DNA from 3 places in the Furfurilactobacillus sp. W61-4 genome. Region 1 is predicted to be linked to each of the others. Evidence: riboswitches for the same ligand, from Rfam matches in the RefSeq annotation. Region 1 holds a riboswitch; each other region holds the start of a gene.
The links. Region 1 has a riboswitch for thiamine pyrophosphate ahead of thiM (hydroxyethylthiazole kinase). Riboswitches for the same ligand answer to the same signal wherever they lie in the genome.
Positions count from the first base shown of each region.

Region 2: it holds a riboswitch for thiamine pyrophosphate, as region 1 does, so the genes downstream of both, AC27FN_RS07885 (ECF transporter S component) here and thiM (hydroxyethylthiazole kinase) in region 1, are expected to answer to the same signal.
Region 3: it holds a riboswitch for thiamine pyrophosphate, as region 1 does, so the genes downstream of both, thiW (energy coupling factor transporter S component ThiW) here and thiM (hydroxyethylthiazole kinase) in region 1, are expected to answer to the same signal.

Region 1 covers NZ_BAAJNZ010000001.1:297,627-307,807, reverse strand. Annotated here, with positions in the region: gene AC27FN_RS01540 (enhanced serine sensitivity protein SseB C-terminal domain-containing protein) at 1-400, opposite strand, end outside; gene AC27FN_RS01535 (hypothetical protein) at 429-644, opposite strand; gene AC27FN_RS01530 (MucBP domain-containing protein) at 670-1,506, opposite strand; gene AC27FN_RS01525 (helix-turn-helix domain-containing protein) at 1,693-1,884, opposite strand; gene AC27FN_RS01520 (hypothetical protein) at 2,042-2,290, shown strand; tRNA gene AC27FN_RS01515 (tRNA-Ala) at 2,755-2,827, opposite strand; gene AC27FN_RS01510 (hypothetical protein) at 2,872-3,138, opposite strand; gene thiE (thiamine phosphate synthase) at 3,217-3,876, opposite strand; gene thiD (bifunctional hydroxymethylpyrimidine kinase/phosphomethylpyrimidine kinase) at 3,860-4,699, opposite strand; gene thiM (hydroxyethylthiazole kinase) at 4,701-5,498, opposite strand; TPP riboswitch at 5,569-5,670, opposite strand; gene msrA (peptide-methionine (S)-S-oxide reductase MsrA) at 5,715-6,254, opposite strand; gene msrB (peptide-methionine (R)-S-oxide reductase MsrB) at 6,299-6,751, opposite strand; gene AC27FN_RS01480 (iron-sulfur cluster biosynthesis family protein) at 6,772-7,131, opposite strand; gene AC27FN_RS01475 (iron-sulfur cluster biosynthesis family protein) at 7,304-7,675, opposite strand; gene AC27FN_RS01470 (manganese-dependent inorganic pyrophosphatase) at 7,881-8,804, opposite strand; gene AC27FN_RS01465 (LysR family transcriptional regulator) at 8,804-9,793, opposite strand; gene parC (DNA topoisomerase IV subunit A) at 10,024-10,181, opposite strand, start outside.
Region 2 covers NZ_BAAJNZ010000005.1:165,143-175,323, forward strand. Annotated here, with positions in the region: gene AC27FN_RS07850 (heavy metal translocating P-type ATPase) at 1-380, opposite strand, end outside; gene AC27FN_RS07855 (CopY/TcrY family copper transport repressor) at 607-1,038, opposite strand; gene AC27FN_RS07860 (aminotransferase-like domain-containing protein) at 1,249-2,499, shown strand; gene AC27FN_RS07865 (metal-dependent transcriptional regulator) at 2,660-3,319, shown strand; gene AC27FN_RS07870 (nucleoside hydrolase) at 3,647-4,618, shown strand; gene AC27FN_RS07875 (hypothetical protein) at 4,847-5,164, shown strand; gene AC27FN_RS07880 (ECF transporter S component) at 5,214-5,825, shown strand; TPP riboswitch at 6,026-6,114, shown strand; gene AC27FN_RS07885 (ECF transporter S component) at 6,240-6,821, shown strand; gene AC27FN_RS07890 (ATP-binding cassette domain-containing protein) at 6,850-8,277, shown strand; gene AC27FN_RS07895 (energy-coupling factor transporter transmembrane component T family protein) at 8,274-8,930, shown strand; gene AC27FN_RS07900 (alpha/beta hydrolase) at 9,666-10,181, opposite strand, start outside.
Region 3 covers NZ_BAAJNZ010000005.1:39,054-49,234, reverse strand. Annotated here, with positions in the region: gene AC27FN_RS07350 (HAD-IC family P-type ATPase) at 1-2,014, shown strand, start outside; gene eno (phosphopyruvate hydratase) at 2,069-3,349, shown strand; gene AC27FN_RS07340 (rhodanese-like domain-containing protein) at 3,453-3,824, opposite strand; gene AC27FN_RS07335 (MarR family winged helix-turn-helix transcriptional regulator) at 3,827-4,354, opposite strand; gene AC27FN_RS07330 (matrixin family metalloprotease) at 4,580-5,323, opposite strand; TPP riboswitch at 5,506-5,605, shown strand; gene thiW (energy coupling factor transporter S component ThiW) at 5,713-6,219, shown strand; gene AC27FN_RS07320 (zinc-binding dehydrogenase) at 6,338-7,378, shown strand; gene AC27FN_RS07315 (SHOCT domain-containing protein) at 7,835-8,110, opposite strand; gene AC27FN_RS07310 (quinone oxidoreductase family protein) at 8,288-9,235, shown strand; gene AC27FN_RS07305 (EAL domain-containing protein) at 9,488-10,181, shown strand, end outside.

The DNA.
Region 1 (10,181 bases):
CCACGTCCATGCGCCCAACTTCACTCATTAATTCATCGCCACTAAACTCTAACGAGCGAAACTCCATCTGACGTAGTGTCGTGTTCATGAAATTATCGAACTTACTTGCCTGTGAGAAGACGGGCACATATTGGTGACCGTCTGCTAAATAAGTGGTCACTGCTAAAGCTAACTGCAGACTAGTTTGCGGTTTTTTTGGTGTGGATTCCGTTCTTGCAATTTGGATAGGTGCCAGAAAGCTCATTGTTAATAATTCAGCAGCAAACCGGCGCTCCGCATCTTGATCTAATGGTTCACCCATGAATTTTTGAAGATAAACGTCAAAACCAGTTTTGGTGAAGGGTAAGACGTTGTGCTCCTCATTATTGGCCGCAATTAGTTCTGCTGATTCTATTTCCATAGCCTCACTCCCTCGACAACCAACTGATTTAGGCTAATAAAGTAATCGCTTTTAACAACGATTCACCTGTTGCGGCTAATTCCGCAACTTGCCGTTGATTATTATTCTTTACCGCTGTCTCTAAGGAATCAGCAATTAACTTGACATTTTCACTCAACGCTTTAACCGGGGTTAACCCGATCAACGTCTCAATCTTCAGATCACTGATTTGTGCATTTGATTGCATTGCTTGTGGTTCTTCCATAACTGTTTACCCCCAAAAGTTCGATTTATTGATTTAGTTTACGAATCGCTTGTAGTAAGTCTTGAGCCGTTCGGGCCAGCTCATTTCGTTGGTCCGTCTGATTAACCTGAGCTAATCCCTGTGCAACCTGCGCAAATGCGTGGACTAAGATCGTTAATGGTTGTTCACTGACCTCGCTTCCTAGATTGTCAGAAACCTCGTGACTTGCTGCCGACCGAGCCACCCTGGTTGTTTCAACCTGACCACTGGTTCTAGGTTGAGACGCCGCAATCGAAGTAACCTCCTGGTTAGATTCATCTGTCGCGATAACGGACAGCTTAGGTTCAGGCTGCTGTTCAATTGGTTTGGGACTAAAGATTGTTTGTACTTGGGCTGCATTTTGCATCTTCATCGCTTCCTCTTCTTTATCGGTTAAACTAATTAACTCGGTTACTGCTGTTGGGTCCTCTGCGTGATAAGCAGTAATTTCCTGGATCTTATCGCCCAGATGATCAGTCAACCAAGTGAAATAACTTGCGTCACGTCGTGGTGGTAATTCTACCGGCGCACTATCGCTAGCTTGTTGGCTATTCGTCAACTGGATTGTCTTGACTAATTCTTGCGTTGGTCCTTCAAGAATTTGAATTTTCCCCAATGGTGCATAAACCAAATCGATGGACTGAGTGTCCATTGACATCGTGCCTGTTATTGATGGTCGGTCGATCAAAACATAGCCAGACAAGACGGGTGTTGCGACCTCATATGCTTCACCAACAGCCTTAAAAATCTTCATCGGTGGAATCAACTGCTGCCCATCACGCGTTCGATAAATGACAGTGACCGCATTTTGTTGCCGTGCTTCATCAATTGGCTCAGGTTCCATAATGTTTTCTCCTTTCTTCCTTGTTAGCGAATCGTTCGCTCGATAAAACAATTGTTCGCAAAACAAATGTGCACAATTTTATTAGGGTGCTAAGCCCCGCCTTCACTTATCCAAAGACGTCAACCTGCTCATAAGTGAACTTGACATCTAATACCTCATTTATCGCGCCTCATTCCCCCTCCAAAGTTATCGAATGAATAATCCGATTGGAACGTTGAAACGCTTATGAAGCAAAGCAATCTCTGTTGATGTCCAATCTGATTTTCGGTTCATCTTACGGTTCACGGTGCTAGCATCCTTTTGTAAGACATTAGCAATTTGTTGCTGTGAAATCTTTCTAGCAGCGAACCAACCACGTAAGGGGTCAATACTTATCATAGTTTCACCTCTTATTATTCTTACAAATTAAATTATTCTTATATATGAGAAATATAAACTAATTTTCATTAAGGTTCAAGAATTAATAAATTATAACTGTGCGTCTTGTGCACGATTCTTGCTAAAATTGCACATAAAAAGAGTTTAGGAGGTCAATATGCACGTACAGTTAACGCCACAAGAAGCTTTTAAGTTTTATCGTCGCCGTCTCAACCTGACTTTGGTCATGGTTCAACAGGTTCTCAATGAGAGATACCATATCAAAATCAGTGTTGCCTCTTTAGCGCGCTTTGAAGATCCCCACAAGGATCTGACTGTCCCTGCCCGGACCTATATCGCACTATGTGATCTTTATCATATCGACATTGACGAATTTAGTGCCGACTGGCTTCAACGATTTATGTAAAGCGACACGGGGTAAACTCTATCGTGAAGGTTAAATTCATTTCATGCACCATGTACACCGTGCAATAGTCACATCAGTAACTGTCAACACTTGATTATCATTCTTATAAAAAGACCTCACCAACTGATCAGCTGATGAGGTCTTTACCTAGGGACTTATTTTGGGTTCAAAAGTGTCTGATTCATAATTTATTGCTTTAATACTTCCCAATACCACTCTTTGAACACCTAAACCGATATTTCGCTTTTTTTCGAAAAAATCGAAGTAAGAAAAGAAAGATAAACTCTTTTCCTACTCCGATTTTGTTTAAGATAGGCCACTAAAATTTCTTTTGTGGCATCAAATTTGGCATCATTTTGACGATGGACTCATTGAGTCGGTTAGCCAAAATCAGTAAAACACCGTTATATCAACGTTTGTAAGCCGCCGTTTTTACTACTGGGCAACGATTCAGCGTAAAAAGATGGACCCGAACAGATTCGAACTGTCGACCTCCTACATGCGAAGCAGGCGCTCTCCCAACTGAGCTACGGGCCCGGAACAAAATTAATTGTATCACTTTGTCAGGCTACCCGTCACAACTATTTTTCAGAAGTCGTGGTCTCAGATTTTGTGGCTGCTTGTTGGGCCAACACTGCCTTTTGTTTGCGCATTGTATAGCGTCGATAAAGCGCCACAAAGCAACCATTGAATGCCAACACAACGATGACACCCCAGATGAACGAGCCATCAAATTCAAACGGTAATAACCAGCCAACCAGTATCCCGGCGATGACACTGAGAACAATCATCAAAGTTGCAATATTGGTTGGCATGGCTGGATTAACTGGTTTTGGTCGATTTTTCATATCTTCACCTACGTCTTTAAAAGTCTGCTATAAGTGTAGACATTCTCCACCGCGGATGCAACTCAATTCAATGGCGTCTTACGCATCAAAATTGGTAAAGGCTTGGCGCAATGTTGTGGCTGTCATTTGAACATCATCAGACCGGGTCAGCATGGAAATGACCGCGGCTCCAGCTACACCGGTCTGGGCAACATTTGCTAAGTTATTTTGGTCAATGCCCCCAATAGCAACTATTGGTTTCTGACTCACTGACAAAAGTTGCGCGAGTCCTGAGATTCCTAAGGCCGGATCGGCATCAGCCTTAGATTGGGTTGGATAAACCGGACCACTACCCACATAATCCACGGCAGTAAGTTCATTTGCATGGTTAATTTGGGCGACCGTATGACAAGAATAACCAATGATCAAACCTGGTAATTCATCAATGACCTGTTCAATTCGTTGGTCTTTTTGACCAACATGAATGCCATCAGCTCGTAAAGTTTGCGCTAAGGCCACGTCATCATCAACAAAAAACGGGATGTTTGCCTGTTGACAAATTTCTTGTAACGCCTTCCCAAGGGCTACTTTTTGGTCCCCAATCAGTGCCCGTGGCCCTTTTTCACGAAATTGAAATGCTGTGATGCCACCCGCAATCGCGGCAGACAGTTGTTCCGGCAAAGTTTGTCCTTGCGGCACATCCTGACTTCCAGCTACAAAATAAGCCTGCAACATTTTCGTGTTAAATTTCATGAGCATCACCCTCGTGAATCTGTGCCCAATGGTTCAAGGGTCCGTGACCATGACCGACAACGATCCCTTGGGCAATGGTGGCGGACACATAGGCTTTACCAATTCGAATCGCCGTTTCAACATCGGCGCCCTTAGCTAGTTCTGCGGTAATGCAGGCCGACAATGTGTCACCCGTGCCATGCGTGTTGTGCGTGTTTAGTCTAGGCGAACTCAACCAAAATGATCGCCCATCGGCTAACAAGACATAATCATTCGCCAATTCAGGGTTGGCTTCGTGGCCACCCTTGACAATGACGTTTGCTGCCCCTAGCGTCTGTAACTGTTCAGCAGCCTGGCGCATCTGCTGATCGGTCGTAATCGTCAAGCCGGTCAGGGCCTCGGCCTCTGGTAAATTGGGAGTTAACACGGTCGCCAGAGGAATTAATTCATCGCGAACCGTGACCACCGCTGCCTCACTCAATAGTGGTGCGCCACCCTTTGCAATCATGACGGGATCAACAGTCAGCGGGCCAAAGTTATAACGCTTTAGATTGGCAACGACTGCTTTGACCCGTTCGACATCTGCTAACATCCCCGTTTTACAAGCTTTGATTGCTAAATCCGCCGCTAAAGAAGCAAATTGTTCATCAATCAAGGTTGTTGGCAGAGCAAAAGCATCCTGAACCCCCAGCGTATTCTGTGCGGTAATCGCGACAAGAACCGTCGCCGCAAAAACGTGACGCTCTTGAATCGTCTTGAGATCTGCTTGCATACCAGCACCACCGCCGGAATCAGATCCGGCAATGGATAATGCCTGGGGAAATTGTGCCACTGATTCAGTTAGTGCCATATTAATTGACCTCCACCTCAAGTAAAGATTTCAAATCGGTCATGCTAACGGCAGCCAAACCATCCATTAATTTAACCGCAAAGGTTCCTGGCTGCTGATGAGTTAGTTGCGCAGTCTGTGCCACCCACTGACCCGTTGCCGCGAAAATGGCAGTGCCAGTTACTGCAGCGGTTAGCGCATCCTCACTCACCGCTAAGAAGGCCCCTAAAACGCTGCTTAACATATCACCGGAACCAACATGGGTCGCAAATAGGGGCGTCCCATTATGAACCATAAACGTCTTGCTGCCATCACTGATGAAATCTTTTTTGCCGGTCATCACCGCAATACAATTAAAACGTTTCGCCACTTCTGCTGCGACTAGCGCATGGTTTACCGTTAAATCGGTCGCGTCAATGCCGCGCGTTGTATCATCTTCGCCAGCAAGAAAGGCCATTTCCCCCGCGTTGGCCCGGATGATGGCTGGCTGAACTTGTTCAACTAAATTAGTGAAGATCTGTTGTCGTTTGGGCAATGCAACCGCGACTGGGTCAATCACAACGGGAACCTGCGCTTGATTTGCAGCCTGACCAACCGCAACCATTTGCTCAACCTGAACTTTCGTCCATGTGCCCAAGTTGAGTGTTACACCGCCTGCCAGCCCCACAAGTTCAGGCGCCTCTTCTGGTGCTTTTGACATGATTGGTGAGGCGCCAATTGCATTCACGGCATTGGCAACCTCGGCAATCGTCACCGCATTTGCAACGGTTAATACAACTGGATTAAGCCGTCGAATAGCGGCTAACAATTCTGGATTCATTTTTTCCTCCTCGGCCAATTTGGACAAGAAAAAACGCTAAAACCACGAAGGCTTCAGCGTTGTCATTCCTCAATCACACTGGCCACTTTCCTTCGCAAGTCTGAACTTACAGGTTCAAAGGGTCCGACCAAGTCGTCTCAGTCCAGCCATGTGGACACCCCTAGTGGAAACTATTTACGTCTAGAATACCGATCTTTGTGCTGACCGTCAATTAGTTTACGCCTTTGTTTGATCTTTATCAGCCCATTGTTGTTTGATGAAGGCTTCGCGCCCACCCATTTCTTCCATTTGGTAGCGCAAAGGATTCTTCTTGTAGAAATCTTGATGGTAGTCCTCTGCAGCGTAAAATGGCTGCGCAGCTTCAATTTTCGTCACGATTGGCTCGTCAAATCGCCCTGAAGCGGCCAATGCAGCTTTCGAAGCCTCAGCAATTTGCCGTTGCTCTGGACTATTCACAAAGATAACGGGTCGGTAACTATCGCCACGATCTTGAAATTGGCCCATGGCATCCGTTGGGTCGGTCTGCTGCCAATAGATGTTAACTAATTGATCGTAACTAATCACGTCTGGATCAAAGGTGATCTTAACCGCCTCGGTGTGACCAGTGGTATGACTGGCAACTTGCTCGTACGTCGGGTTAGGCACATGTCCACCTGTATACCCCGACACCACCGTTTTAATACCTGGAACCGTATCAAACGGCTTTACCATACACCAAAAACATCCACCCGCAAAAATTGCTGTCGCTTCTGCCATGTAAAGTCCTCCTCGATTTAACCTACCTAAGCTAACGCGTTTACTTACTTCTGCGTTATCTGTGGAAATAGGTCAGCATATTGCCCATATCCAGCTGCCTTCAATTGATCCGCAGGAATAAATTTAAGTGCGGCCGAATTGATGCAATAACGCAACCCACCGTCTTCGGCCGGTCCATCGGTAAAAACATGTCCTAGATGGGACTCTGCCTCACGACTCACTACTTCAGTTCGTTCCATGCCAAATGAACGATCCCGATGTTCTTTAACCGATTTGGCGTCGATTGGATGCGTGAACGACGGCCAGCCACAGCCAGCGTCATACTTATCTGTCGAAGAGAACAGCGGTTTGCCACTGACGACATCCACATAAATACCATCTGCATAAAAGGCATCGTATTGACCAGAAAATGGTCGTTCAGTATCGGCATGTTGCGTAACTGCGTAAGCTTCCTTAGATAACTTAGCCAATGCTGCTGCTTTTTGATCTGGATCCATTTAATCAGCCCCCAATTCGTTTAGACCTGTTGTGTCGTGAGATCCTTTAGTTGGACATTAGGATCCAACTGTTCATGATCGCTGGTTAGTCGCAGCGTATTAAACGTGGGGTTTAAATCCAATCGCATCTGATCGGCTAACTGAGCCTTACTATACCCTTTAACCTTAATTTCGCCAAGATTTGAATCAATCGTTTCATCATAATCAGGTATGGCTTGGTCTTGGTCAACCACCAGTAGATCAAAGGCAGTATCCAGCGAGCAAAATCCGACCGCAGAATAAGGACCTACACCATCATCATAGCTTAATAATAATTGTGTATGAGGCTTCATCAAGGGTGCTAATTTTGCTTGAGCAGCCGGTGTAATCATTAATCTCATAAAAGTAGCCTCCTGATCTGTAAATTAAATTCCTTACTACAAGTAAGTATTATCACCCATCTGACCAGATAAGCAAGGGATGTGCTCAGTGCCCCATCGAACTCGTCTAGACTAAAATGATCCTATCTCCCGTTAGGATCATTTTACAAGCAGCTTTATCGAAAGGTTGTGCTCATTTGGCTGCGCTATCGTCAACAATCACAGCCACATTATCATCAATCTGTTCACCCTCGTCAGACAGCTTAATCGCGTGCATTAAGCTGTTAAACGAAGCGTGTAGTTCATGACCCAAGAAACGACCAGAATAGCCCTTGTACCGAACTGGACCAAGGTTAGATGGCAACGTTTCTTCATAATCGCTAACGTCGGCATCTTGGCCAACAATAACGAGCTGAAATGAGACTTGCAAAGCGACTAGGCCATGATGCGAATACGGACCGACCCCGTCGTCATAGCTTAATAACAGTTGATTGCCATCCTTTAACAACGGTTGCAACTGGGCCTTGACTTCATCATCAAATGATAATTCATGTTGTGCTGCCATTGTGACTACCTCCGAAAAATGATTTTAATGATCAACGCTACGAATTAATTATGGCGCGACCGTCACGCGGATACAATCTTTTAAGCTTATTCATTGAGCCTTTAAAAACCAGTCGCGAAGCAAAAACGCGGGAACCAAATCAACCAGTTCCGCTCACAGACGAACTTGCCAATTTAGATCCCGCGCAATCGATTCAAATCAAATTTTAGAAGGCATCTTGCAGTGGTGGTACCACTTGCTTCTTACGTGAAACTACCCCTGGCAAATCAGCGGTATGATTCGTAAGTGTCGTATTGAAGGCCTTCTCAACCGCCGCCGTTGGTTCACCCCAAACGAGCAGGCGAGAATTACTATCCAAAATATTCGTAACGAGCACTAAGAATAGATCATAACCGTTAGCTTGGGCTTCAGTAGCCATGGCCGCCTCAAGTTTAGCTTGGCGAGCAAAAACTTCATCCAAGTCAACCGTGTTGATTTGGTCAATGCGCACCGTCTTGCCGCCCATCTCAAATGATTTTGCGTCCTGCTGAACTAATTCAGCTTCCGTCTTAGCACTTAAATTGGTACCAGCCTTTAATTCTTCGAGGCCGTACGTTTGGTAGTCAATGTCAGCAATCTCGGCTAGTGCAATCACAGCCGCCTTATCGTCATCAGTGGTTGTCGGTGATTTTAATAACAACGTATCTGAGATAATGGCTGATAACATCAAACCAGCCAGCTGAGCTGGGATTTCAATCTTATTTTCGTCAAACAGCTTCGTTAAGATGGTACTTGTACATCCAACCGGTTCCGCCCGATAGTATAAAGGCGATGCCGTTTCAAAATTGGCAATTCGGTGATGGTCGACCACGTGCGTAACGGTGACATCATCGATATCGGCAACGCTTTGTTGATGTTCATTATGATCAACCAACATCACTGCACTAACTTCTGATCCGGCCTTTTCAATCACGCGTGGGGCTGGTTCATCAAAATAATTTAACACAAACTGTGTTTCTTCATTTGGTTCACCTAGGGCAACTGCCTCTGTATCAAAGCCGAGTTGATTTTGCAAATACGAAAATGCCTTCGCCGCAACGATAGCGTCCGTATCTGGGCTTTGGTGTCCAAAAACAAGTTCTTTTGCCATTAGTCTTTTGCTCCTTCACTATTACGATATTTTTCATCATGAATGTGAGTTAGCCGGGTAGTGTAGTCTTGTTCAGCTAAATATTGGTCAAAAGCATTGAGCACACGACCTACCCGCGGAATCTCATCTTTATCTTTACGGAAAACGAACGCTAAGTCAAATTTAATTCCTGGTTCAAATTGAGCTGAATACATGTTATCTTGCGCTCCTTTAGCCAAAATGTAGCTATTTGGCAAGGCTGTGAATGCGCCCGTAGCTGAAGAAAATTCATAAATTTGATCAGGCGTCGTGAACCGGGCAACTGAGTTTGGCGTGTCCACCATCGCATTTTTATAATTTTCACGGATAACTTGATCCAAGTAGTATTCACGCGGATAGGTCACCCAAACATTATTTAAGGTGTCCTTTAAGCGAATCTTTTTACGACCAGCAAATTTCTCATTATGATGAATGAACAATAAGTCTTCGGTAATGATCTTCTTAGACCGATACGGTTTCCAATTCTTAATGCTATCGTCAGGCAGATACATAATCGCTAAATCAATCCGGTTATTCTCCAAGCGATCCCAAATTTCCTTACGCGTTAACATGTGAAAACTGATCGTCACATCTGGATTTTCTTTATAATACTGAATTGCAAAGTCCTCAAAAACAGAATATTCAATCGAGGCGAGCAGCCCGACATTGATCTCGCCAGAGTCGGCCGAGGTCGATTGTTGGATTTCATCCGTGGCTTGATTTAACACCTCGTAAATCTCATGAGTCGCATTCAACATAGTCCGACCGGCTTCAGATAAGCGAAGCTTTTTACCCACGGAGTAAAATAATGGTGCGCCAACCGTCCGTTCTAATTTTTTGATTTGTTGAGTTAATGCTGGCTGGGTTATTCCCAGTATTTGGGCCGCTTGCGTGTAGTTCATTGTATCAGCAAGCTGTAAAAAGTAGGTTAATGTTTTCGAAGAGAAAATTGTCTCCTGCTTACTTTTCATCTTATGGCCACCTTTCTTCGTATTCACTTCATGTATAAATTATATCTTTTCAATACGATAATTGTACGCAGCAATCCCCGCTCCACGCAAGGATTAAATCTTAAACGCAATTATTTTTTAATAACCGAAACCTAATTTTTCTAATCGACCTACCATACAACGATCTGATTTGACTGAAAGGAAAAAGAGTAAGTCCCCGTTTTTGGCGACTTACTCAAAGTTAAGGCATTTTAACTGAGCATCAAAGCCAGCACTTTCATTCGAATGGCAACCGGCAGTCCCTCTGTGTCGACGTCAATTACAAAAGATCCATTTGAATATCTAGCATTCAGTGCATGATCCATGGGCAATATATCATGCCGTATGTCGTGGCTTGTAATAATTTCGA
Region 2 (10,181 bases), on a different contig from region 1:
ACGTGAAAGAGATCATTGGCGATGACGGCATAAATACTGTAGATATAGGCAACCGAAATCCCCATTGCAATCAACGACATCATCGCTGGTTTGCGCTCTTGTAACTCTGCCTTAGCACCAGAGAAAAAAGGCGACCCGCCGTAAATGAAAAGAATCGTTCCAATAATCGCCACGACCCAATCGCTCCCCGGAAAGGTAACTTGAAAAGGTAGTTTAAGTCCCATCATTGGTGTCATCACAATAATGGGCAACGTAAGTACTAAGGAAACCCAGAACTTACGCCGTAAATTGCCCATGTGCATCATACCGTGATCACCCATCGGCATATCCATCTGATCATCCATATCATGATGATTCATTGACATGTCCATTCCTGACATTTCATGATCTTTTGGCATTTTATCCATTGTGTTCCTCCCGTTTACATATGTAATCAATAACCAAAGTTTACATTTGTAAACGACAGGTGTCAAGTCAACTGCTTATTTTATTCATTTCGCCGATATACCACAGCCACAGTGGCCTATAACTCGGAATAAAGCATGCTTAACTACAACAAAACCACCGTCGGCAAATACCCACGGTGGTTCACTTACGCTTCAACTTTTATGGCCGACATCCATCTGGTAAACAATTACAGGCAACTTCTGACGGTGCGTCAACCGCTTTCGTTGCTAACAGCTGTTGTAGTTGGACAATATCCGTGCGACTTAAGGTCAAGTCGTCGATCAAACTTGCCAAGGTCGTGCCTACTTTCATTTCACACAAATGGCCGAACAACGCATGAGTCGCCGCATCCATCGCTGCTTGTTCAGTGACTAGCGGGGTATAGACAAAAGCTTGATTTGCCTTGGTGGTTGCCAAGGCGCCTTTTTTAACTAACCGGCCTAATAGTGTCTTTACAGTGGCTGGTTTCCAATCCATTTTATCGGCTAAGATAGCCGAAATTTGCCGACTGGTTGATTCACCTAGCGTCCAAACAATTCGCATAACTTCCCACTCGGCATCGCTAATCTCTAGTTGCACAGTTGCTTCCATGACCAAGACAACCTCCTCACCTATGCGTTTATGACTCATAGTTTACACTTGTAATCACAAATTAGCAATCCACATGTTTGCCAAGTTAACCCTAAAATTAGTCATCTTTATAGTGAAAATGTTTCATTACGTTTAGGAATAAATGAGTTTTATTTACCAAAAATCCTCGTTATACTGGCTGCAAGTCTTTGGAAAAGGAAGGGTATGCTGATGAATAATCAATTTGCACAACGCGCGACAATCGGATCTGAAGGTCGGCTAGCTCAACTATTCGGCGGTCAATTAGGCAACCAAGGCATTAAATTTTCGGCTGGGAATCCTGATCCTAATTCATTTCCCACTGATCGAATGGGCGCCGCGATTAATTCCGTCTTAAATCAATCAGGGAATCATTTATTTGAATACCAAACCGTCGCCGGTCCCCGCTCATTACGCACTCAGCTGGCAAACCGCATGAAAAAAACGGCTAATATCACCACCAGCGCTGACCAAATCCTATTGACGACCGGCGGGCAACAAGCGCTGGATCTAGTGGGCAAACTCTTGCTTAATCCCGGCGATGGAGTTGCCGTTGAGTCGCCGACTTACGTTGGTGCACTGGCTGCTTTTGATCAATACGAGCCAACCTATTACGATATCGACTTAGCTGATGATGGCCTCGATATTGATCGATTAGAACATACGTTACGCCAACATCCGCACATAAAGTTGCTTTATACCGTTCCTGACTTCCACAATCCCACTGGTATCACGATGAGCGCTGCTAAACGCCAACGGTTAGTCCAGTTAGCTGACCAATATGACTTTTACATCTTAGAAGATACGCCTTACCGCGATTTAAGCTATGTGGGTTCACCATTACCTGCCATTAAATCATTTGATCAGACTGACCGCGTTATCTTCATCAGTAGTTTTTCAAAAATCTTGATGCCCGGTTTGCGCCTTGGCTGGGTGAACGCTGGCCCTACCATCATCAATAAATTGCGTCAATTAAAAGAAACCAACGATCTTGAATCACCGGCGCTAGTGTTGGCGGCGGTTGATGAGTTCATGCAAACCAATGATTTAGATCAACATATCGCCACCCTATTACCGAGATACCGTCAACGGTTAACCACGATGATTGACACACTAGATGAAATGATGCCGAAATCCGTTCATTTTACTCGGCCTACAGGTGGCTTCTTCATCTGGGTCACGTTACCGACAGGTCTCAACGCAGCCGAAATCCTCAATCAAGTCGTCATTCCTCAAGCACAGGTCAGTTACGTTCCTGGACGCGTCTTTTACGCACACCAAAACGTAACGAATACCTTCCGGCTCAATTTTTCTGGGGTCGAGCCCGCTGAGATTATAGCTGGCATTACCCGCTTGACCAATGTTTTGAGGCCCTTATTATCTCAGCCCACAACTTTTAAGGCCGCCGCGCCCACAAAATTAACCGTGCAAAATCATCACTAAGCGGTGCAAAATATTTCCTTTAGCCTTGCTTGCAGCCAACGTCCACCTCAATTGTCCCTTGGTAGAAACATGCTCGCTCTTGATCGGTTTGGTTGTTATTTCCTACCAAATGGGCTATAAATAAGTTCATACTTAAATCTAAATTGATGGGTGGATAGACATGACACCAATGAAGGAAGACTACCTAAAAATGATTTTCGAATTAGGTGGGGTTTCTGAAAAAGTTTCAAACAAACAGCTCGCTTTGAGCTTAGACATTGCAGCCGCTTCAGTCACAGAAATGATCAATAAGCTCGTCGAAGAAAAGCTCGTCTCACATACGCCATATGCTGGTATTTCTTTAACTGCAACCGGCCGGCGTGCAGCTGAAGAATTGGTTCGTAAACACCGCTTATGGGAGTGCTTTCTCTTTGACAAATTAAATTATTCATTGGCTAACGTGCATCAAGAAGCAGAAAAACTTGAACACAGTTCCAGCGATCAAATGATTGACCAACTCGATGTCTTTTTGGACCACCCGGCACACTGCCCGCACGGTGGGGCGATTCCGGATCGCGAGGGCCATTATGATGAGGGCAGTCGCATTGCCTTAGCCACGATTGCAGATGGTCAGCGAGTCAAATTATCCCGCTTCGTCGATAATCATGACCTACTTGAATACCTTGAAAGCTTGAAGTTTGCCGTCGATCAGGACTATGTCGTCACCAATCATGCGCCATTCGAAGGGCCAATAACCGTTCAAACGGACTCTGGTCACACGATTGATGTTAGCTTTAAAGCAGCCAATAATATTTTTGTTGACGAATTATCGGCTTCGTAAATTTACGTTAGTTCACCAGCCTCTTCAGGTTGGTGAACACATCGCCTAAAACTATTTTGAGCATAAGCACCGTTGGACAGCAGCCAGTTCCCGCAGTTAGGAAGTGGCTGTTTTTTCTACCGCTAGTCAAGCCTAATGCCTGTGCCTAACCCAGCGCCACCGGTCCGTTAACATGATAAACTAGCTAATCAAAACAATTCGTTAATTGTTAACAATGTCATGAGAATTAGCCAAGCTGACTTGAGTAAGGGCTTTCATTCGTCTATTATGGAATTGTAATTAGACAGTTTTACCTGTTTTAAATCATAAGATTGTGGGGATAACAAGATGGCAACAAAAAAAATGATTCTTGACCTTGATACTGGGGTTGACGACGCGTTGGCATTAGCCTACGCCATCGCTGCACCAGAAGTTGATCTCATTGGGATCGTTTCATCCTATGGGAACGTGCTCGTTGATAAATCAGCAGAAAACTCATTGAACTTACTCGAGTTACTCGGTGCCACGGATGTACCCGTCTTCTTGGGCGAATCACATTCTAGTACGACGGATCATTTTGATGTGATGGAAATCAGTCAAAAGATTCATGGTGTCAATGGAATTGGTGAAGTTGAAATTCCAGCGGCTAAACGTCCGGTTGAAAGTGGCAGTGGCGTTGACTTTATTATTGACGCGGCTCACAAGTACGGTGATAACTTGATTCTCGTCCCTACTGGCCCACAAACCAATCTAGATGCTGCTATCCAAAAGGATCCCGAAGTTGCCAAGTTAATTGGTAATATGACGTTTATGGGCGGTGCTTTAACCGTTCCTGGTAACGTCACTGCCTTTACTGAAGCCAACATTAATCAAGACCCTGCCGCTGCAGATCGGGTTTTCCGTTCACCATTACGTGCAACGATGGTTGGGTTGGACGTCACGTTACGAACACTGCTCACTAAGAAAGAAACACAACAGTGGCGTGATTTGGACACTGTCGCCGGTGAAAAATTCGCTGACATCACTGACTACTACATCGATGCTTATTATGACTTAGACATCGACAAAAACGGTTGTGCCATTCACGATCCATTAGCGGTTGGCATTTCCATTGACGATTCTTACGCTAAGCTCATTGACCTCAACATGAAAGTTACCCACGACGATGCCGCTAATCCAGCTGACATCGGTCGGACCATCGGTGACACAGCGCGGTTGAACGCTCCTACGACCAACATGCGTGTCGCGGTTGATGTAGACAAAGAACGCTATCTTGCTCACTTTATGGATCTGCTAACGAACTTATTCGCTAAGCACTAAACTTTTTCTAAATACTCGCTAAAACAACCACCTCGCTAACCGGCGAGGTGGTTTTGTTGAAGTCAATATCAATTCTTACTCAAAAATCATAATCAACTTTCTGCCATTCACTGTCCGTTGCGCTAGTCAAAAATTTACGGACTGGCGAACAAAAAACTTTGTCACACAAACGCTTCCTAGCGTAGAATGTATACAAAACTCAGGCAACTGTTCATGGGAGGTGTCATCATGCAACATCGGATCGTTAACGCGCTCAGTTACCTCAGCATCTTATTCTTACCAGTTATCTTTCCACTCATCGTATGGATTGTCGGCGCGGGTCAACCAGACATCACCCATCATGCCGCACACGCATTTTGGAGCCAACTAATTCCAGCCATTTTTGCTTTTATGCTATTCTTTTTCATTGCCGTCTACGGATTAACAATCGGCGCCACCGCTGGTCTGGGTTGGTTAACCCTATTGTTCATTGGTGTTCTATGTTTGCTGTCAGTCATTCTATGGTTTTACAACATTGTGATGGGTATCCGGATGCTGGTTGTCTAATCAGCCCGGATCAACTCATGATTAAATGAAATTAAGTGAGGAATCGCTCATGAAAACAGCAACAAAATCAAACACACGTAATTTAGTTTTAGCTGCCTTATTTATTGCCATTGTCTTGGTTCAGGTCTTGGTTCCCTTTTTGGGTTACATTCCCCTTGGCCTAACCGCCGTTGGCCTACAGATCGCGATTATCCAATTTACAGTTGCAATTGCCGCCATTATGATGGGCCCTTGGTGGGGTGGCCTCATCGGTGGCGTCTGGGGACTCGCGTCACTCATTCAAGCGTGGACCCAAGTCTATAATCTAGGTGCCTTTTTATTTCGTAACCCGGTAACAGCGATTGTTCCTCGAATCATGATTGGCATTGTGGTTGGTTATGTCTTCCAAGAGCTCGCTGTTAAACGTCAGCATCGAGGGTTAGCGCTAACTTTATCAGGATTCTTGGCTTCCTTTACCAATACTGCCCTCGTCGTCTTGTTTTCTTGGATTACAATCGCCGGCTTTGGTTATTACTTCCCTGGTATTCCCCACAGCGGGACTTTTATGTGGATTCTATTATCCTTAGTCGGCGTCAATGGCATTGCTGAGATGATTGCGGGTGTCATTATCGTGCCGATCGTCGGGAGCGCGATCTTGGCCGTCCGCCGATCACGAGGCTAGTCTTTGAAACCATGCTGACTCATAATGTAAACGCGCTCGCCAGGCCTGAGCCCTGTGCACAACCTGCAATCACTACCGGGTGAAACCCACCCGTCCGTGATTTCCAGTTGTTGCTCGGGCTCAAAACGGCCTGGCTCACGCTCTGATCTGATCTTCTATTGCTTTTTTTCAAACTTTCCTTTACGCTTAGGTTGCTTCACAAATAATAACTGGGGTGCCATTGGCTGAGATAAAACCCATTGAACCTGATCCGGTTAATACCGGCGAAGGGAGTTACGTAATCCGAATGCGGATTATTTGTCTTATTGACATTTACGACCTCTCACTCAGGCTCGACACTGGTGAGGGGTCTTTTTTTTCCTCATCATGGCGGGCACATTGATTGCGCTGGTCACCCCAAACGGAGGTCTTTTTATGCAACAAGCAAGTCATTCTAACGGTTGGCATCTTCGCGATGTGATCCTGATTACCATCATCGCCATTTTTATGGGGATCATTTTCTTTGTTACCGGCTTTTTATATAACGGGCTAACTGCACTGTTAACGCCCTTTGGCTTAGCGCCGTTTGCCAATGATTCTATTCTGGGCATTTGGACGATGGCCGGTCCGCTAGCTGCGTTTATGTTACAGAAAATTGGCGCGGCAACAATCGGTGAAATTTTGGCTGCTGCCGTTGAAGCAATCATCGGTGGCCAATGGGGCCCAAGTACGTTGATTTCTGGCTTTGTCCAAGGGATCGGTTCTGAATTAGGCTTTACGTTCACACTATATCGACGTTACGACATGTTCAGTTTAACGTTATCTGCCTTAACGACTGCGATCGTTACTTTTGGTTGGGACTTGTTCCGATCCGGATACAACCAGTATCATCTCTGGATGATTATCGCATTATTCATCACGCGTTTCATTTCAATGTGGGTATTTGGCGCATTATTAGTTTCAGCTGTCACGCATTTGCTTGATCGCTCGAAACTGCTGAATCGTAGTCGTCACTAATCGCAAACCAACTTAAAGTGTAATCTTAATGACAATGATTGAGCTTTCCCATCTGACTTTTAAATACGATGAAACAGATTCTCCCATTCTAGATGATCAGTCACTGACCATCGATAAAGGAACCTTTAACCTATTGACGGGTCCTTCTGGAACTGGTAAATCAACCCTCCTCAAGCTCATTGCTGGTTTATATCCTAGTTTCACTGGCATTCAAACAGCTGGCACGGTGACCGTCAATCAGCAGGTTATTGCCGAGATGATTCCCGCCAAACGTGCACAAATCGTCTCAATGATGTTTCAAAACCCCAGTGAACAGTTCGCGATGCAAACCCCACGCGAAGAACTTATCTTTACCTTGGAAAACCTACAAGTTCCCGTGAGTGATATTCCAACACGAGCACAGGCGGCCCTTGAATTTTCGGGTGTCACCGCCTTTGCCGATCGCCAATTTACAACGCTTTCTGGCGGTGAACAGCAAAAGGTATCTTTAGCAGTTATCGTCGCACTTAATGCACAAGTCATTTTATTAGATGAACCATTCGCAAATGTTGATCCAGCGGCACGGCGCTTCTTATTGGCTCAATTAACCAAGCTTGTTAACCAGCAGGGTAAAACTATTCTTATTGCAGATCACGATTTATCTGATTACCAGGCGCGAATCAATCAGTTGTTTATTCTCGATCCAACCAAACGACGTGTCCACCTTGCTGATAATGCTGAAGCAACAGCGCGCTTTGCCGACTTTGACCAGCAGCAACATCAGCAGCAGCCCGTATCATTACCTGATCTCGCCACGCTTGAACCGGTATTTAAATTGAATAATTTCTCTGTTGGGCATCAGCATCCCTTGATCGTCCAAGACGCACTCGACCTTTTTGCCAATCAATTGACCGTCGTCACCGGGGCCAACGGAACTGGCAAATCGACCCTTTTTAACGCCCTCGTTCGTTTGCAAGACTACCATGGTTCACTGACTTGGCAGGATCAACAAGTCAGCAAGCAACGACGCGCGCGGTATGCTAAACAGGTGGCCCTAGTCTTTCAGCAGGCCACCAGCCAGTTCCTAAATATTACCGTGGCTGAAGAGCTCGCCATGAGTCATCGCCAACAAGTCAGTTCAGCTTGGACAACCGCGCGAACAACTACGGCCCTGGAGCAACTTAATTTGGCCGGCCGCGATGAACAAGTCGTTTATTCACTCAGCGAAGGACAAAAGAAAAAACTGCAAATTTTAACCATGCTGATTATGGGTACCCCCACTCTACTACTGGATGAACCGCTCACTGGTTTAGACCTTATTTCGGAACAAGCCGTGCTGCAATTATTACAGGAAGCGGTTCATGAAGACGGACGCACCGTTCTCATGATTACCCATCAGTTAACGCACGTCGCGACCTTTGCTGACCTTCATCTGCACCTTGATCAGCAACACCTAACTTATGAGGCTTCATTATGAATCCAACGCTATTATTAGCTTTAGTCCTCATCGTCGGTGTTGAGATCTCGTTCACCGCGGTCATCTGGGCTAATGTCATCATTATTTTAATTTCAATTTTGGCCATGCTGTGGCACCGAGCTCCTATGTTAGCTTTCGTTCGTTTAGCACTGGTTCCATTAATTCCCGCCGTCGGGATTTGGTTTTCAATCCGTTATTTCTCGACTACCCAAAGCGTCCACTTTGCCTGGGTCATGTCCAGCCGGATTTATGCCTATGCGTTTTTAGGTGGTCTATTTAATTTTTCCACCAGTACTTCTACGACGTTAGCCTCGTTAGAACAAAATGCTCATATTCCAACGACCTTTGTCTACGGAATGCTTGGTGCCTTTAACTTTGTTCCTAAAATTCGCAGCGAGGTTAGCATCATTCGAGCTAGCGCGCAAATGCGCGGCATCACGTTGCACTTCTGGTCGCCACAACTGTTATTTAAAGCAATCGTTGCGGCTTTAAATTGGTCTGAAAATCTGGCCGAGGCCATGACTTCCCACGGTTTTTCAGAAAATGCTCCGCGGACTCATGTGACCGTCATGAGCATCCCTTGGTGGAACTATCTTGTTGGCGGCATCGCACTAATCGGGCTACAGCTTTTACTATTTAGCGGCTTAGCCTAATATCCCGTTTCATTAAAAAATCGCTGAGGCGCACAAAATTGGCTGCGCTCAGCGATTTTTTATTGACGAAAAAACAAGATTGGTTGGCAGAAAATAATTTAAACACACCGGCGAAATCACGCTGGTCATCGCTCTTGACATCCATCAATCCAACACGCCGTTGCTAAAAGGCTTACTTCATCTGACAAGTCCGCACTTTCATTACTTCAAGGTCAACGGAGTTTCGTCCGGTGAGTTCTTAGTGGACAATAAGCTTTCAATGATGACTTATGTAAGATTTGGGACTGAGCCTTAAAAAAGTCGATCAACAATTATGCGATAGTGACAAACTCACAGCTTGTCAAAGAGGCTCAATGTCGCCTTCGATTTGCCTGATGGAAGCGATCACGGTGCAAGTCGAAAGATAAGTGAGTGAAACGAAAAGTAGACCAACCTGGACGTAGCGGGCATCGGCTCAGCCTGTGTCGTTATCGTTAGCGCATTTCGCTTACGATAAGGTCTAGCTGTGAAACCGGTGATCTTCCGGGTTCAGAGCAGGCCCACGGCGTTCCAGCCGAATGCCCGTGAAGTCCAGGTTGGTCGGCAGTAAACGACACTGTGAAAGTTTAACTGATCACTAGTCTAAGTTGCTAATCCATTAGAAATTGAGCCCCAAAATAGCGCGTTCCTAACATTGGTCTGACTTAGCCCAATGTTAGGAACGCGCTTATTTATTGTCTAGCATTCAAGTAACCATCATTTAACGTATTGGTTTAAAAACTTTGTTATCCGTGCTTGGTAAACCCGGGGATTTTTGCCAAACGAAGCAGCATGCCCCGCGCCCTTAACCACCCACAATTGCTTCGGTTCGTTTGCGGCATGATATAACGTGTAGACCATCTTTGTTGGCACAAATTTATCTTTGGCCCCGTGAATAAACATCATTGGCCGACGATTATGGGCGACAGCCTTCACTGCACTAGCTTCGCGATAATTATAGCCGGCTCGCAGTTGACTGATCACACTCACAACTGGTACTAACGGCCATGAAGGCAGATTATACATCGCTTTAGCCTGGTAGTTAATTTCAGCTTCAACCGTCGTATAGCCACAATCCTCGACATAAGCCTTAACCTGCTTTGGCACGTCATGTTCGCCACTCACCATCATGGTTGTCGCCCCTCCCATTGAGACGCCAAACATCACGATCTGACTATTTGATCCATTTTTAGCCACGACCATTTTCAACCACCGCAGATAATCTTTGCGATC
Region 3 (10,181 bases), on a different contig from region 1:
GAGTCGAGTATTGATTGACCAATATTGGCAGTCGCGTACATCGGACGAATTAGTTGTTGGGGATCTGATTCATCTGATGGCCGGTGATTTGGTGCCGGTTGATTTGCGGGTTGTGGCCGGTCAAGCGCAAATCGATCAGTCAGCTGTGACCGGTGAAACGGTTGCGGAAAGTCGTCGTGTCGGGGAGACGCTCACGGCGGCTAGCTTAATCGTCGCTGGTGACATCATTGCTCAAGTGTCGGCGGTAGGCGCGGCAAGTAGTTACGGGCGAACGGTAACCTTGACCCAGACGGCTGCCGCCCCGGGACGATTAGAGCGATTGTTGTTTACGGTTGTTCGTTATCTGGCCTATTTAGACGCCGGATTAACAGTTCTGCTCGTCATCGGTGCAGTGATTTATCATATGAGCTGGCAGGAAATTTTGCCATTACTCGTCATCTTGATTATTGCGACCATTCCAGTGTCGATGCCATCTAGTTTTACGGTCGCTAATGCGGTTGAAGCGCAGGTTTTAGCCAAGCAACATATTTTGGTCACAGGCTTAAGCGGTATTCAAGAAGCTGGGACGATGGATGTCTTACTGGTGGATAAGACCGGCACATTGACGAAGAATCAGCAACGATTAGTCAGTGTGATACCCGTGGGAGACGTCAAAGAAACGCAACTCATCCAGTGGGTCAAGGCAGTTACCAACCCACAAGCCAAATATGCAATTAGTCTGGCATTGCAACGGGCAACAAAAGCAGTCAAATTGCCGTTTAAGATTCAAAAACAGTTGCCATTTAACGCGACAACGAAAGTAGCTCAAGCAATGATTACCGACGCAGAGATAAGGACGACTGTCACGCTGGGTGCGCCGCAAGCGATTCTTAAGATGGTAAATCCTAAATCTACCGATGAGACTATGGCTCGCTTGGCTAAGCAAGGCCAGCGGGTGCTCGCGCTAAGCATCGAATATGACGGACGGCCACAGTTAGCCGGATGGCTTGGTTTCTCCGATACAATCCGATCCGATACGGCTGAGCAAATTCGGACCTTACAATCCGCTGGTATTCGGATCGTAATGCTGACGGGCGATGATCGCTTAACTGCGCAAGCAATTGGTCATGAACTGGGGCTAGCTGGCAAATATGTCGCTGGGTTATCTACTAACGATGCGTTAGGCGATTTGGCCGGAATTGCCAATGTCTATCCTGAAGACAAGCAGCGGTTGGTTAAACAATTTCAACAAGCTGGTCACGTTGTCGGCATGATTGGCGATGGCGTAAATGACGCTGCCGCATTACGACAAGCTGATGTTGGGATGGCAGTTGCGAATGCGCGTGATATTGCTAAACTGGCGGCCCGCGTCGTCCTTGCGCGCGATGGATTAGATGACGTCCTAACGGTGGTCAATAGCGGCCGGCGGGTCTATCAACGGATGATGACGTGGACCAGTACAAAATTATCGCGGACAGCTGTTTTAACGGCTTTATTGACCCTCGGATTCTTATTGACGGGTACTTTTCCAATCTCATTAAGTCTGATTGTGGTGCTTGTCGTCTTGAACGACTTAGTGACATTAGTATTGGGAACCGACCGAACCGCATCGTTGTCGACCACGCCGCAATGGACGTTGCCACGGGTGGCAAAATTGGCAATGATATTGGCGAGTGGTTGGTTAGTCGTTGGCTTAGGTATTGTTGGGCTGAATCACTGGTTGTGGCAGGTTTCGACTGGCTGGTTGAGTTCCGTCTTATTCATGTACTTGATGTTTTCATCAATGATGACGATTTTAATGACGCGGACGAATCAGTCTTGGTGGCAGAGTCGGCCAAGTCGATCTGTAACAGGTATGATTGGGTTTGACGTGATTCTGACGAGTGTGATTGCGGCTATCGGCTGGCAAAGTGGCGCGGTGAGCTGGTCGGTGATTAGCTTGATGATTCTGCTAGTTGTATTGGTTGGCACTGGGTTAGATGTGATTAAGCAGCATTTTTATCAGCAAAAGATCATGAATCGTGGCGCTACCTAGGTTGCGATTAAATAATTGTTGTTAGCAAAGGCCAAGTAGAAAGGAAATTTAGTCATGAAACAAGTGATCGAGGTTGTTAAGGCACGAGAAATTTTTGATTCACGGGGGAACCCAACCGTTGAAGCGGATGTTATCTTAACCGACGGAACCCGTGGCCGGGCAGAGGTGCCATCTGGTAAATCCACTGGTGAAAATGAAGCAGTCGAATTACGTGACGGTGGTCAGCGGCTAGGCGGTAAGGGGGTTAGCCAAGCAGTCACCAATGTTAATACTGAAATTAATGAAGCCTTACATGGCCAGTCACCATTTGATCAGAGCCAAATTGATCAGATTATGATTGATTTAGATGGGACGCCAAATAAAGCGCGACTGGGCGCCAACGCCATTTTAGCGGTTTCAATGGCGACCACCCGAGCGGCGGCGTTAGCCAACAATGAACCGTTATATCAGTATTTAGGTGGAGTAGATCTTGAATTGCCACAAACCTTTCACAATGTAATCAATGGTGGTGAACACGCGGATAATGGGATTGATCTTCAGGAATTTATGCTGACACCGATCAAACGGACGAGTTTTCGTGATGGTTTTGAGAAGATTGTGACGACTTACCATCAGTTGGCCAAACTGATTGAAGCGGCTGGCTATTCCACGAGTTTAGGTGACGAGGGTGGCTTTGCGCCAGATTTAGATAATAGTGAAGCAGCGTTGAAATTATTGCATGAAGCCATTGTGGCTGCCGGTTATCAACCTAGTGTCGATATTGGCATTGCTTTTGATGCAGCGGCTAGCAGCTTTGTTCAACCAGATGGACAGTATCAGTTTGAAGGTCAGAGCCGTTCAGCTGATCAAATGGCCGCTTACTATGAAGGCTTGTTAGATGACTTTCCAGAGATTGTCTCCATCGAAGATCCATTTGGTGAAAATGATTGGGAAAATTTCACCAAATTTACCCAAGCTAATGGTCAACGTGTGCAGATTGTCACCGACGATAATATCTGTACTAATCCGGTGTTGATTCGTAAGGCCATCGAAATGGGGATGGCCAATTCGTTGCTCATTAAGCCCAACCAAATTGGTACAGTGACCGAGACATTAGAGGCCATTCGATTAGCCCGTAAGAATAATTACACGACGATGATGTCACATCGATCTGGTGAAACAGGTGATCCATATATTGCTGATTTGGCTGTGGCGACTAATTCAGGTCAGATTAAGAGTGGTGCGCCAGCTCGCAGTGAGCGGGTAGAAAAGTACAATCAATTTTTACGGATTGAAGAAGAATTGGGTGCTACTGCTCGTTTAGCGCATTTTCCAAACCAAATTTCCTTAGACTAGTGTGAACATGATGGCCTAAAAGCAAAATCGACCTTAAAAAGATGCCATGCTTGGCGTCTTTTAAGGTCGATTTTTAATATAGTGACAGCCCGTTATTAATAAATTAGTCAGCTGACACTGGTTCGATTGGCAAATGCATGCCTTTCCAGCCCTCTAAAGCACTGGCCAATTCGAAAGCTTGATAGCCATTAGAGAGCAGAATTAACAAGGCGGTTTTACCTAATGTTGTGCCGGCAGTCCAGTCATAAACCACGTAAGTTTTATCCTTGGGTAAGGTAGCCAGCTGCGCGGTCAAGTCTTTGGCGGCAATGGCCCGGGCGCCTTTGATTTGATCTTTTTTGATGGCAGCTGGTGCGTTACGGATATCAAGAACAACGTAGGGTGAATCAGAATCGTCTAAGTGTTCGACGATTTCTTGATGACCGATATAGAGGCTCAGGTAAGTTTTTAAAAAATCGATTTTTTCATTTTCCATAATTATGACATCTCCTGTGAGTGAGTTAATGATTGAATACCATGATCAAGGGTTCCCAGTAGCTGGGTAAGGGTAGTGCGATCAGCTGGAGTAAGCTCGGCCATCATCGTATTAACGGTACTGAAATTATGTGGTAAAAAAGCTGCCAGTTTGCGTTGCCCCAGCGGCGTGCTTTTTACCACGGTGGCGCGTTTGTCCGCTTGAGATGGCGTCTGAGTCACGAAGCCTTGTTTAACGAGGGCATGGACGAGTTTGCTGGTGGTTGCCTTGGTGACCCCCAATTTCTCAGCAATGGTTGAGACGCCCAGTCCTGTATTACCTGCTCGTTTCAGGAACATTAGTATGATGAATTTAGACTCCGATAAATCAAATTGAGCCAAGACATCATCATAACTGCTTTGCAGTCGTCGAGCGACTTCCTGAAAGCGAAGAAATAAGACGACCGCATCTGCATCCAAGTTGCCGTACTCAGCGTTCATCTCTGTGACTCGATGACTCGTTGGCCGATCCTTGAAATCAATGTGATTCATGCAAACCTCCCCCCCTAATTTAGTTAGCCGGCTGACTAAATGAGTATAAAACTTTTCACTACCCTTGTCAAAAATTGCGCGATGAAGCTAGTGAGAAGCTTAAGTGGAACCTTCTAAGCATAAAAAACGGGTGAAGCAGCTGGTGTATTAATCAAAGAAATGATAATAAATCACCGGGGTGCGCCATCCAATGATTTAATCCTCAGCGACCGCTTGCCGAGATGGCTATTGTTGATAAATCTGTTTTAAGGCGTTAACGTCGCCATCACTTAAGGCAGTTTTGCCTTGATCAATGGGATACATGACTGAGTTTTGGTCAGGGCTATGATCTAAACCTAAAGCGTGGCCGAGTTCATGAATCGACACAGATAGACTAATCGATTGATTATAGGTGATATTGAGTTGAGCTGAGCCATGGTTGATCACCACATCAGAAGCGCCTGGCCCAACCTGCTCAATTAGTTGTGGGCCGCCTTCGCCTAATTCGATGGAGCCGAGTTGCGCAGCGGTCATCTGTTTATGGTAGGTGCCAAAGGCCAATTGGTTCTGCAAGTTAGTTCCTTTACCGGGGCGAAGCTTAACGACACCAGTTGCATTGTAAAGCTTAACCGCTTGCTCAAATACGGTGTGAACATTAGTCGGCGTGCCCGTATCGTAGTGATAATAATACGTTGAACTAATTTTTTTGCCTTGCATAATTGGCAAGATTGGCGTCGCGTTAACAGTACTAGTGGCTGTGGTGACGGAACTTTGATTCGTCGTTGATTGACTGGTGGCCTGAGGGGTTGAGCGAATCGATGGTTCATTAAGTTGCGTGAGTTTTAGGCGTGCATTTTGGTATAACTGATTGAGTCGTTGCTGCCACGCATTACGAGTGGTTTGCGGAATTGGACTATGAGGGTTACCAAATAAAAAGACGCCAGCAGCCAGAATAATTATGAAACTGATAAAGCCGCGATGTCGGTGCATAAATAATCCTCCAGAAAATTTCTACCAAGTTTAACGCTTGATGTAATGAAACGGTCATTATCCGCCGTAATGTAGTGAAAAATTAAGTGTCATTGTTAACTTGAAAGGCCATCGGTTAAACGGACGAGTAAGTGGTTCATCGTTTGTGCAAGTATGGTAAAATGTCTTTAAATTTAATCGAAAATTGTCACTAGGGGCGCTGTTTGCTGAGATGGGTTAAAACCCGGTCCCTTTGAACCTGATCTAGTTAACACTAGCGGAGGAAAGTGGCTGACGCGTCGTGAGTTCTGTAAGTAACGGCAAGCTGGCCCTTTCTGTCTGGAAGGGCTTTTTTGGTGGCAAGGATTAGATTAAGTGTTGTTGTCACTAAAGAAAGCGAGGACTGTTACATGCAGCGAGATGTTCAATTACGCAAAGGGTTATTCACCATCTTTAGTAGTCTGATCGGATTAATTTTATCCACCCTCGTCGTTTTTCCCAATATGGCCCCGTTCCAACACATGGTTGATGTCATCCTAGCCATTTTAGTCGGGCCAGTCTATGCGACGGCCGCCGCCGTTATTGTTGGTTTGATTCGCATGCTACTTGAGGGGCGACCAGCTGTTGCAGTTACAAGTATTTTAGTCGGGCCGGTGTTAGCTTGGCTCGCATATCGGATATTTAATCGGTCGACTCTGGCCGCTGCAATGGGCGAGACACTTGGCGTTGGGTTATTTGGAGCCATGATTTCCTTTGTCGTGATGCAGGTTGGTTATGGATTGAAATTACCTAGTTTCTGGTTTTATGTTCCATATTTTACCCCATCAGCACTTGTTGGCAGTTTGTTAGGCGCGCTAGTTGTTAAAACATTACGGCAGTTGACAATCATTAAAAAAAGCGATTTTTTAGATGAATGACGACAAGGGACCTCCTGACAACGCAACACGAGTGAATGTTTCTCGAGTTGAATCACCAAACTAGAAGGTCGATAATCATAGTTGATTGAAATAAATCTAAGAAGCGAAGGGGATTCAAATGAAATCAACGATGTTTATGGGACCTGGGAAAGTTGCGCTTGAAAATGTTGACCGACCAACGATTCAAGCGCCTGACGATGTCATTTTGCACGTGGTTAGAACTTGTGTCTGTGGTTCAGATCTGTGGGCTTACCGTGGCTTGGAAGAGAAACCACATCATTCGGAAAACGGCGGTCACGAGGCATTAGGAATCGTCGAAGCAGTCGGCGACGAGATTACAACCGTTAAACCAGGCGACTTCGTCATTGCCCCGTTTACGCACGGTTGTGGCCATTGTGCAGCCTGTCGGGCAGGCTTTGATGGTGATTGCCAGAGTCACACGGCTAACTTTAGTCATGGCGTGCAAGCAGAAGAAATTCGGTTTGAACATGGCGAATGGGCATTGGTTAAAGTTCCTGGTCAACCCACAGATTACAGTGAGGCCATGCTCGATTCGTTATTGACGTTGGCTGATGTGATGGCGACTGGTTATCACGCTGCCCGGGTGGCTAATGTCCAAGCCGGCGACACAGTTGTCGTGGTGGGCGATGGCGCGGTTGGTCTATGTGGCGTTATTGCAGCGCAGATGCGTGGTGCCAAGCGAATTATTGCCTTAAGTCGCCATCAAGATCGACAACAATTAGCCACTGAATTTGGGGCAACTGACATTGTTGCTAGTCGGGGTGATGAGGCTGTCAGCGAAGTGCTAGCTTTAACGAACGGGGCCGGCGCTGATGCAGTCTTAGAATGTGTCGGTACTGAATTATCTAATGAAACAGCGATGCAAGTATGTCGCCCCGGTGGGATTGTTGGGCGTGTCGGCTTGCCCCATGAACCCAAGATGGATATGGCCAGTTCATTTTATAACAATCGAATTATCGCTGGTGGACCGGCATCCGTGACCACGTACGATAAATCAGTTCTCTTAAAGGCGGTTTTAGATGGACAGATTCATCCAGGTAAAGTGTTTACCAAGCGGTTTGGCTTAAATGAGATTGATGCGGCTTATCAGGCAATGACCAACCGTGAAGCAATTAAATCATTAATTGTTGTTGATTAATTATCTATTAATTGCGGAGGAACAGACTGTCCTCATAAAATCGGTTAGCTAAGTAAGGATTTTGGGCGTCGCAAGGTGGTAGACAAACAGAAATCAGAGCGAAACAAGCTGGGTGTTACCGAGCACTAGCGGAGCCTGAACAGTTGGCGTTCTTTGCCAATTGATCGGGCTGGGATAGGCACAGGTAATAGGCTTGTGTAGCTGGACAAACAACTCAAAGCGAAGCAAGCTGGGTGATGTTGAGCACTAGCGGAGGTCGGCAAATTGGCGTTTTTTGCCAATTAGGCGGCCTTGGCTAGGCACAGACATCAGGCTTGTGTAGCTGGACAAAAAATGCTTTTTGATTCGACAATATCCACTAATCAAAAGAAACCCATTTCCTCGCTGGAAGATGGGTTTCTTTCTGGTTATGCTTCATTTACGAATTTATCTAGATCGACCGTAACCAGCTGTCGTTTAGTGATCGAGTAAATTAGCTTTGCGTGTCTTATAATCTTCGTCACTGACATTGCCCTTGGCGTACTCCTCGTCCAAGATTTCAAGCGCTGATTTATAGTCGCCATGATGACGGGCGCCGTTGTGATGGTGTCGTGGATTCCAGCCAAAGAACATGCGACCAAGCCACATGAGCGGAAAGATAAACATAAAGAGAAAGAATGGAATCATCATCAAGCTCCACCAGCCAAAACCACCATTCATCATGGGAAACATCCATGCATGCCACATCATCATTAATTACCTCGTTTGTTTTAATTAAACTGATTTTGACAGTTAGTATACGCTCTTTTCCACAGTTCGACGAGGATGACGGCTTTTCAACTTTGGACATTCGGTCGGAGCGTCTGTGTTGAATTCATTTTGCTGGACGTATACGATGACGGTACAATTAATTTCAAAAAGAGGTCAATTATGAAAGCAGCCGTTTTAAATGCTTATGGGCAAGTGCCCCAATATCAAGATTTTCCAGCACCGACGCCACAAAACGATAATGAAATTGTGGTTCACCCCAAGGCAGCCTCGATTAAGCAATTAGATATCATCAAGGCCGCTGGCAAACACTATACGAATTTCGATCCGCTACCAGCGGTAATGGGAATGGATGGTGTCGCTCAGCTGAATGATGATGTATTGGTGTATGCGAATGGCATCACGGGGATGATGGCTGAGCAGGCGGTTATTGATAAACGTACGATGTTGCCACTACCCGCTGGTTTGGACATTGCAGTGGCCGCGTCGATCCCTAACGCCTTATCCGGATCCGATGGTGCTTTGGCCCTCCAAGGCAAAATCAAGTCCGGCGAGGTCGTCTTAGTAAACGGAGCTACAGGTGCGACTGGTACGATGGCCGTACAGATGGCGAAGTATCGCGGCGCTAGTTATGTCATTGCCACTGGTCGTAATGAAGCGGCCTTGGCTGAGCTTCGACAACATGGGGCCGATGCGACGATTAATTTACGCCAGGATGATGACCTTGTGAAAGCTGATTTAAAACGATTATATGCCGGGCACCCGATTGACTTAGTCGTTGATTATCTGTGGGGCCGACCCGCAGAATTAATATTAGCGGCCATTGGTGAAATCCAATTACGTGGGCCCGTACGGTATGTCAGCATCGGCCAAATGGCTGGTGCAACGATCACTTTACCGTCACAATTACTCCGTAGCCGCAACCTAGTCTTAGTCGGTTCTGGCATTGGGAGTATTCCGGCCCCCGTCCTCCGTGAGTATATGCAAAAGACATTACCAGAGGTGTTTGACTACGCGGCGGCTGGTCATCTGTACCTGCAGCCCAGTGTGGCACCCTTGAGTCAAGTGGCAGAAGTGTGGTCACAAGGGCAAAGTGTCTTGGAAATGTAATTAATTCGCAAATTTAAGACGATTTGGTGGGATCTATTCGCAATGATTAGGGATAACATTGCGAGTAGATCTTTTTATAACGAAAAAGGAATACTGTTTGTCAAGTAAGTGTAATCATTAAGTGATGTTATTTGAGAAAGTCACTGATATAATAATTTGTCTACGAGCAAAATTAATATGTTTGTTAAACATAATTTATATGCCTAGTCTGCTAATGATCTAAGGCCGATTTGTGAGGTTGTGATTGTATTGATGAATTTAGTAACAGAATTAACCGAAATTGCGATTGCTTTTCTAGGACTTTCGGTCACCACGGTCGGCATCGTATTTTTGCGAACGCGCCAACGTACCAATTATGATAACCGACCGTTGCAGTATTTTATTCAACAGCAAGTTGATTATCAACATCGTGTGGTCGGTTATGAGTGTTTATTACGTCAACGAAATCAAGCGGGCGAATGGGTATTGCCGAAAGATCTCGCCCATGTCCCCTTACAACGGGTCATTACATTACTAACCGAGACTTTTGACCATTTGCCCGACAGCGATTCGGAACTTTATCTATCAATTAATTTGTCGCGCGAACAGATCATGAGTCCAGAATTCGACTATTTTGTGCGGTGGGCAGTTAGTCGAATTACACCGTTTCACTTGGCCATTGAATTTCATGCAAACCGACGCCCTTTTTGGCTGCAACGGCGTCGATTCCGTCAAAAAGTTGCGATGGCCAGAACGGCAGAGGCGAAGTTCGTGGTGGATAATGTAGGATCTGATAAACAGGAACTCAGGCGGATCAGTTGGTTACTACCAGTGGTTGATACAATCAAATGTCCAATGGCACAGTTTCGAAAACCAGATCCGACAATTTGGCTGGATCTGAATTTGCAATTTTGGCATCGATTGACACAAGAACACCAGATCGAGTTGATTTTAACGGGGATTGAAA